Marinobacterium aestuarii: one gene and its partner. The protein of the gene in region 1 interacts with the protein of each later gene in a pairwise test. Links are inferred from orthologs where the notes say so. Each region holds a gene or a part of one and is shown on either strand. Other genes may lie near its edges.

Region 1 (5,140 bases):
TCAAGGGTCTGCGCGAACGCGTTGGCAATCTCAATCTGGAAGACAAGTCCGGCGCCTTCAATACCGCGCGTATCGAAGCTCTGGAGCTTGAAAACCTGATGGAAGTGGCTGAAGCGACTGCCATTGCTGCCGAGGTCCGCAAGGAATCCCGCGGTGCGCATGCGCGTAACGACTTCACTGAGCGTGATGACGAGAACTGGCTGTGTCACTCCCTGTTCCATCCGGTCGACAAGCGCATCACCAAACGTGCGGTGAACTTTGCGCCCAAGACCATGGAAGCTTTTCCGCCGAAAATCAGAACGTACTAAGGGGCTGTTACGATGCTGGTAAGTGTATATCGCTACAATCCTGAGACTGACGATGCGCCTTACATGCAGGATATCCATATCGATATCCCCGGTGGCAAGGACATCATGGTGCTGGATCTGCTTCAGCTTCTGAAGGACAAGGACCCGTCCATGGCCTACCGTCGCTCCTGCCGTGAAGGCGTGTGCGGCTCAGATGGCATGAACATGAACGGCAAGAATGGTCTGGCCTGCATCACGCCGCTGTCTGCGGTGGTGGAAAAGGACAAACTGGTTCTGCGCCCGCTGCCGGGTCTGCCGGTTGTGCGTGACCTGGTGGTCGACATGGGTCAGTTCTACAAGCAGTACGAGAAGATCAAGCCGTTCCTGATCAATGATACGCCGGCACCGGCGATCGAACGTCTGCAGTCGCCGGAAGAGCGCGCTGAGCTGGACGGTTTGTACGAGTGTATTCTCTGTGCATGCTGCTCCACTGCCTGTCCGTCCTTCTGGTGGAATCCGGACAAGTTTGTCGGACCTTCCGGTCTGTTGCAGGCTTACCGCTTCCTGGCGGACAGCCGTGATACGGCAACCCGGGAGCGTCTGGCGGAGCTTGATGATCCGTTCAGCGTCTTCCGCTGCCATGGCATCATGAACTGTGTCAGCGTTTGTCCCAAGGGGCTCAACCCCACCAAGGCAATCGGCAAGATCCGGAATATGTTGCTACAACAGGCGACCTGATCCGATGAAAGAAAGCGGCACCGGTGGTGCCGCTTTTTTTTGTGTGTATAAAAATGGTCGCTGGCGGTGAGTTCGAGCAGTCGGAAAAAGGTCGGTCGGCTACAGCATAGAAATATGCATCGGTTGATTAAGTTTTTTTGTCGAATGCCACGCGGCTTTGATGTGTAAAGCCTGTTACAAAAGGCGTACAATACTGCCCCGCGTTTATGCGCTTTTTTGATAGGCGTGAGGCGACACAAAACGGTAACAAAAAGGTGGCATCCAGCGGATGTTACGGAAGGAAATGGTGCAACCTTTCGTGCTGGTGTACTCCTTGAGCCAGGGTGATCAAAGAATGCAAGATGGCGTAATGGAGCTGTTATGGAAGAATGCCCACCTATATGGTGGCAACCTTTCATACGTCGAACAACTTTACGAAACCTACCTTATGGATCCAAACGCCGTTCCCCAGGAATGGCGCGAAGAGTTTGACCGACTACCCAAGGTCGGCGAGCACATCTCTCAGGATGTGCCTCACTCACCGATCCGTGAACACTTCCTCTACCTCTCCAAAAACCAGGGTCAGTCCCGTCCGGTTGAAGTCAGCAGCGTCTCGTCCGAGCATGAAAAGAAGCAGGTGCGTGTCCTGCGGATGATCAATGCTTATCGCGTGCGTGGACATCAGGCTGCGGACATAGATCCGCTTGATCTGCACAAGCGTGAGCCGGTGCCGGATTTGGACCTGCGTTTCCACGAGCTGAGCGAAGCGGACTATGACACTGTGTTTCAGCTGGGTTCACTCTTCTTCGGCACCGAAGAAGCACCGCTGAAACAGATTGTCGAGGATCTGAAACGCACGTACTGCACCACTGTTGGTGCCGAGTACATGCACATTGTTGATACCCAGGAAAAACGCTGGCTGCAGCAGCGCATTGAGCCTGTGCGCAGCCATCCGGCGCTGGAAGTGCCGGAGCGCAAGCATATTCTTGAGCGCCTGACGGCGGCCGAGGGTCTGGAAAAGTACCTCGGTGCCCGCTACGCCGGCGCCAAGCGCTTTGGCGTGGAAGGCGGCGAAGCGCTGATTCCACTGATGGACCAGCTGGTGCAGCGCGCAGGTCGTGCAGGCGCCAAGGAAGTCATTATCGGAATGGCGCACCGCGGTCGTTTGAACGTGCTGGTGAACATTTTTGGCAAGAACCCCGCCGAACTGTTCGGCGAGTTCGAAGGCAAGAAAGTGATCACCACCTCAGGTGACGTCAAATACCACCAGGGCTTCTCCTCCAACGTCATGACCCCGGGCGGCGAAGTCCACCTGGCCATGGCATTCAACCCGTCGCATCTGGAGATCGTGTCTCCGGTGGTCGAAGGGTCGGTGCGTGCACGTCAGGATCGTCGTCAAGACTCTATCGGTAGCACTGTTGTGCCGGTGTCGATCCACGGTGATGCGGCGTTTGCCGGTCAGGGGGTGGTCATGGAGACATTCCAGATGTCCCAGACCCGCGCCTACAAGACCGGCGGCACCATTCACATCGTGATCAACAACCAGGTCGGTTTTACCACATCGCGCAAGGAAGACGCGCGTTCGAGCGAGTACTGCACCGATGTGGCGAAAATGGTCCAGGCGCCGATTTTCCACGTCAACGGCGATGATCCCGAAGCCGTCAGCTTTGTAACCCAGGTTGCCCTGGACTACCGCAACGAGTTCAAAAAGGACGTCGTTATTGACCTGGTGTGCTACCGCCGCCGCGGTCACAACGAAGCGGATGAGCCGTCTGGCACCCAGCCGCTGATGTACGCCAAGATCAAGGCCCAGAAAACCACCCGCGAACTCTATGCCCAGCGCCTGCTGGAAGCCGGTGTCATCGACGCCGACGAAAGCAAGGCGATGGAGCAGGAATACCGTCGCGCGCTGGAAAATGGTGATCATGTTGCCAAGGCGCTGGTGCTTGAGCCCAATACCGAGCTGTTTGTCGACTGGCGTCCGTACCTGGGCCATGAGTGGTCCTTCGAGTGCGACACCAGCGTTAACATGAAGCTGCTGCAGGAGCTGGCCAACAAGGTCTGCGAAACGCCGGAAGGCTTTGTGGTACAGCGTCAGGTGCAGAAGATCTATGAAGATCGCAAGCGCATGGCGGCGGGCGCAATGGCTCTCAACTGGGGCTTCGCCGAGACCATGGCCTATGCCACGCTGCTGGCGGAAGGCTACCCGATCCGCCTGACCGGTCAGGACGTGGGTCGAGGCACCTTCTCCCATCGCCATGCCGTGCTGCATAACCAGAAAGATGCCAGTTGCTACGTGCCGCTGAAAAATCTGGCGGAAGATCAGCCGAACATGACCATTCTGGATTCCTACCTGTCGGAAGAGGCGGTGCTGGCGTTCGAGTATGGTTATGCCACGACTATCCCCAACGCGCTGGTGATCTGGGAAGCTCAGTTTGGTGACTTCGCCAACGGTGCCCAGGTGGTGATCGACCAGTTCATCACCAGTGGCGAGCAGAAGTGGGGCCGTCTCTGCGGTCTGACCATGCTGCTGCCCCACGGCTTCGAAGGCCAGGGTCCGGAGCATTCCTCTGCCCGTCTGGAGCGCTTCCTGCAAATGTGTGCCGAGCACAACATTCAGGTCTGCACCCCGACGACGCCGGCACAGATTTTCCATCTGCTGCGTCGCCAGGTGGCACGTCCGCTGCGCAAGCCGCTGATTGTCATGTCGCCCAAGAGCCTGTTGCGTCACAAACAGGCGACATCGACGCTGGAAGATCTGGCCGAAGGCACCTTCCTGCCGGTGATCGGCGAAGTGGATCAGCAGGATGCCGCCAAGGTGAAGCGCCTGGTGCTCTGCGGTGGCAAGGTCTACTACGACCTGTACAACCGCCGCGCTGAACAGGGTCTGACCGATGTGGCCATCGTGCGCATTGAGCAGCTGTACCCGTTCCCGGAGGCTGCGCTGGCCGAGGCAATTGCCGGTTACACCAACCTGGAATCTGTCGTCTGGTGTCAGGAAGAGCCGATGAACCAGGGCGCCTGGTATTGCAGTCAGCACCACATGCGCAATGTGTTGCAGCGTCACAATCCGGCACTGCACCTGGGTGGTGTCGGACGTCCGCATGCGGCAGCGCCTGCGGTGGGCCATATATCGGTGCATATCGAGCAGCAAGACGCGCTGGTCAACGAAGCACTCAACGGTTAATGACAGGTCGTATCGCGGGATACGACCTTGCGGAGCACACAAGGAAACAACATGTCCATCGAAATCAAAGCCCCGACTTTTCCGGAATCCGTCGCAGACGGCACAGTAACGACCTGGCACAAGCAGCCTGGCGAAGCCTGTGCGGCCGATGAGCTGATTGTCGATATCGAAACCGACAAGGTTGTACTGGAAGTGGTTGCACCGGCTGACGGTGTCATCAAGGCAATCCTCAAGGGTGAAGGCGAAACCGTCCTCAGCGATGAAGTGATTGCTCAGTTTGAAGCCGGCGCTGCCGGTACCAGCGCTGATGCAGCACCTGCTGCTGACGCCGCCGCAGGCGACGCCGACAAGGTTGGCCCGGCTGCACGCAAGCTGATCGACGAAAACAACCTGAATGCCAGCCAGATTGCCGGAACGGGCAAAGGCGGCGGCATCACCAAGGAAGATGTACAGAACTTCATCAAGTCCGGTGCCAAGGCGCCCGCGGCGGCGGCTCCTGCAGCGCCTCAGGCGGCCAAGGCTGCACCTGCACCTGTCGCCGTCAGCGTTGCTGCCGGTGAGCGGGTTGAGAAGCGCGTACCCATGACGCGTCTGCGTGCCACCATCGCCAAGCGCCTGGTGGAAGCACAGCAGAGCGCGGCCATGCTGACGACCTACAACGAAGTCAACATGAAGCCGGTGATGGAGCTGCGCAAGCAGTACAAGGATCTGTTCGAAAAAGTACACGGCGGCACGCGCCTGGGCTTCATGTCCTTCTTCGTCAAGGCGGCTACCGAAGCGCTGAAACGCTTCCCGGCGGTCAATGCCTCCATCGACGGCAATGACATGGTCTACCACGGTTACCAGGATATCGGCGTCGCCGTGTCCACCGAGCGTGGTCTGATGGTGCCTGTATTGCGTGATACCGACAGCATGAGCCTGGCCGACGTCGAGTCCACCATTGCTGATT
Region 2 (3,560 bases), 3.3 Mb from region 1 along the record:
GCTTGAGCTTGTCGCCAAGGATCAGACCCAGGCTGTAGCTCAGCTTCTTGTCTTCGGTATCCAGCGCGTCAGCCTGTGCGGCCGATGTCACTGCGACCAGAGAGGCCATGGCTACTGCCAGAAACGTTTTTTTCATCCCAAATTCCCTACTGATAATGCTGAATGTCGTTGTTTAGTGACCGATTTAACTCTAAAGTTCACGCCATTACCACTGCAATTGCAGCACCCGCCGAGCAGGCACTGGCCCCGCCGCTGCCTGCACCAGAACCTGCAATACGGCCAACAGCCCAGGCTCTGGCTCGATACCTTCGCAGCAGAGGTACTGGCCAATGTTCTGCAGCAACAGATCCTCGCAGGCGACAGACGCCACCACCGGCCAGTCACGCCCGAGTGCAAACAGCCAGGCCAGCTCCACCTGCTCAGCGGCCAGTTCCGCCTGGCGCAGCGCCTGATAACAAAGCTCCAGTTCGGGCTCATGCTGACGCTGAGCCCGAACCCGGTAGCGCAGCAGACGCAGCGGCTCTGTGGTACTGTGCTGCCACTGCGACGCTTCACAGGTGCTCAGCTGTTCGGCCTGCAATGCCCGGCCTTCGGTCGCCAGCCAGCAGCAGAACAGCAAGCGGTTAACACCGAGCGACCATTCTTGCTGCAATTGCAGGCACGCCGATTCAACACCCGGCTTGGCATAGAGTTGCAGCGCATAGTCCCAGAGGTCGTTGTGCAGCTTCATCGGACGACTCCCGTATCGCCGGGAGACTGAGTTCGAGTGTATCCGTCTCGCGACAGCGGGCCCGTGATCAGTGCCATTGAATTAGTCTTAATCTCGACAGGTTGTTAAAATTCGCCACCATGATTCAGATATCCCAGCTTAACCTGCAGCGCGGCATCCAGCGTCTGCTGCATCAGGCCAACCTGACCATCCATCATGGATGGAAAACCGGCATCATCGGCGCCAATGGCGTCGGCAAATCAAGCCTGTTCAAACTGATCCTGGGCGAGCTGCAGCCGGATTCCGGCGACCTGCAGATCGCCGGCAACCTGACCATCTCACACATGGCGCAGGAGGTCACGTCGGTTGAACGCCTGGTACTCGACTATGTACTGGATGGTGATGCCCAGCTACGCCAGGTGGAGCGGGAGATAGCCGCGGCCGAAGCCGACCAGCAGCACCATCACCTGGGTGAACTCCACGCCAGGCTGGACAGCATTGACGGCTACAGCGCCGAAGCCCGCGCACACCTGTTGCTGAACGGCCTGGGCTTTATGCCCGGTGACGCCAGCCGCCCGGTGGGAGATCTGTCCGGTGGCTGGCGTATTCGTCTCAACCTGGCCCAGGCGCTGATGTGCCGCTCCGATATACTGCTGCTCGATGAGCCCACCAACCACCTGGATCTGGATGCGACCCTCTGGCTGGAACAGTGGCTGCGCCAGTACCCTGGCACTCTGCTGCTGGTATCCCACGACCGCGACTTTATCGACAATGTGGTCAGCCATATAGTGCATATGCACCACGAGCAGCTGGATCTGTACAAGGGCAACTACAGCGCCTTTGAGCGCATGCGTGCCGAACGTCTGTCACAGCAGGACGCCCAGTTCCAGAAGCAGCAGCAGCGCGTATCCGAAATAGAAAGCTTTGTCCGCCGCTTCCGCGCCAAGGCGACCAAGGCCAAGCAGGCCCAGAGTCGCCTGAAAGAGCTCGAGCGCATGGAGCTGATCGCACCGGCCCACGTGGACAGCCCGTTCAGTTTCCGCTTTACCCCGGCAGACAAAGTGTCCAATCCGCTGCTGACACTGCACAAGGCCGACTGCGGCTACGCCGGCAAACCGATCATGCAACAGCTTAATCTGTCCCTGGCGCCCGGCGCGCGCATTGGCCTGCTGGGCCCCAACGGTGCCGGCAAATCGACCCTGATCAAGACCCTGGTGGGCGACCTGCCCCTGCTCAGTGGCGAGCAGCGTGGCGGTGAACACCTCAAGGTCGGCTACTTTGCCCAGCATCAGCTGGAAGCACTGGACCTGGAAGCGTCGCCGCTACTGCATATCAAACGCCTCTCGCCTAAATCGAGCGAACAGCAGGTGCGTGATTTTCTTGGCAGCTTTGGTTTTTTCGGCGACGACGCCATGGAACCAGTCAAGCGTTTCTCCGGTGGCGAAAAGGCCCGCGTAGCACTGGCGCTGATCGCCTGGGAAAGACCCAACCTGCTGCTGATGGACGAGCCCACCAACCATCTGGATCTGGAGGTTCGCCACGCCCTTACCCTGGCGCTGCAAACGTTCGAAGGCGCGCTGATTCTGGTGTCCCATGACAGGCACCTGCTGCGCAACACCGTGGATGAGTTCTGGCTGGTGGCTGACGGTAAGGCTCAGCCGTTCGATGGCGACCTTGATGACTACCACAGCTGGCTGGGCGATCGTCGCCGTCAGGCGCCGGCCGAGGTTGAGAAAACGGATCTCAGCCGCGGCAACAGCGCCGCCGATCGCAAGGAACAAAAACGGCTGGAGGCACAGAACCGGGCCAAACTGAGACCCCTGCGCCAGCACATCGATAAGCTGGAACAGCAGCTCGAGCAGTGCGGCTCGCAACTGAACGAGGTCGAGACCCAGCTGGGTGACAGCGAGATCTATCAGGATGCCAACAGGGAAAAACTCAAAATCCTGCTGGGCCAGCAGGCCGACCTGACCCGCAAGTCACAGCAGATTGAAGCCAGCTGGCTGGAGCAGCAGGAAGCCCTTGAGGCGCTGGAGCAGAGCCTGGACGCGAGCGACTAGCAACCTTTCGGGCTTTGGCCGGCCGTAGCGAGGGAAAGGCCGACAGGCTGCCCTAACTCGCGCGCTGGCCGCCAAATACCTGGGTCACTTCCCCCAGCGCATCCCGTGACGCCAGTACATCCTCCATGGCTTCGCTGATCACGCCACGGCTCAAGCCCAGGGACTCAGTCAGCCCCGCCGGGATATTCTCGATGGGGCCATCGCTCAGGCCCTGCTCGCGCAACAGACGGTTACTCAGATGCACCAGGCGGGCATAGCCAGAGTGCTCGCCGTCATAATCGACCTCATTCTGACGCCGCACCGCCACGCACACCTCCGCCGGCACTGACCAGCTTTCGAGCAACCAGCTGCCCACCTGCTCGCGTGTGACGTTCAACACCTGCTTCTCGATATATTCAGTCCCCATATGCGGATTGGCCTCGATATAGCGTGACAGCAGCGAGAAATGCGGCGGAAAAAGGTGCGCCAAGACCAGATAACCAAAGTTGTGCAGCAGCCCGGCCAGATAGGCCAGCCCGGGTCGCAACCTTTCAGCCATCGGCATCTTGCGACATAGCCGTTCGGCCAGGGTCGCCGTATAAACCGCCTGCTGCCAGTAATCGGTCGCGCCCCGCGGTGTGTCGTTTGGCATCTGCAGCGTTTTGCCCAGCGCCACACCCAGTGCCAGATTGATCACCAGATCAAACCCCAGCACGCGGATAATGGCGTCTTCCAGCGAGTGCACCTTGCCAGGCACTGCATAATAGGACGAAGACGCCCAGCTCATGACCTGGGCCGACAGGCTCGGATCC

What was found.
Region 2: the proteins of A8C75_RS07510 (region 1) and A8C75_RS21865 interact in binary tests that used the Escherichia coli proteins (3 or more experiments, as listed by UniProt). The link is inferred for Marinobacterium aestuarii from one-to-one orthologs.

What each region holds. Positions count from the first base shown.
Region 1 is NZ_CP015839.1:1,679,988-1,685,127, forward strand. The notes cover bases 983-4,391. They hold A8C75_RS07510 (2-oxoglutarate dehydrogenase E1 component), read left to right. Parts: upstream 983-1,359; coding sequence 1,360-4,191; downstream 4,192-4,391. Other genes in these bases: A8C75_RS07505 (succinate dehydrogenase iron-sulfur subunit), read left to right, coding at 983-1,025; odhB (2-oxoglutarate dehydrogenase complex dihydrolipoyllysine-residue succinyltransferase), read left to right, coding at 4,243-4,391. Also shown: sdhA (succinate dehydrogenase flavoprotein subunit), read left to right, coding at 1-308; more of A8C75_RS07505, read left to right, coding at 321-982; more of odhB, read left to right, coding at 4,392-5,140. UniProt on the Escherichia coli protein: E1 component of the 2-oxoglutarate dehydrogenase (OGDH) complex which catalyzes the decarboxylation of 2-oxoglutarate, the first step in the conversion of 2-oxoglutarate to succinyl-CoA and CO(2).
Region 2 is NZ_CP015839.1:4,967,685-4,971,244, forward strand. The notes cover bases 345-3,309. They hold A8C75_RS21865 (ATP-binding cassette domain-containing protein), read left to right. Parts: upstream 345-849; coding sequence 850-2,769; downstream 2,770-3,309. Other genes in these bases: A8C75_RS21860 (TIGR02444 family protein), read right to left, coding at 345-730; A8C75_RS21870 (HDOD domain-containing protein), read right to left, coding at 2,822-3,309. In the rest of the region: A8C75_RS21855 (FKBP-type peptidyl-prolyl cis-trans isomerase), read right to left, coding at 1-136; more of A8C75_RS21860, read right to left, coding at 206-344; more of A8C75_RS21870, read right to left, coding at 3,310-3,560. UniProt on the Escherichia coli protein: Genetic data indicate it may be involved in ribosome assembly or function.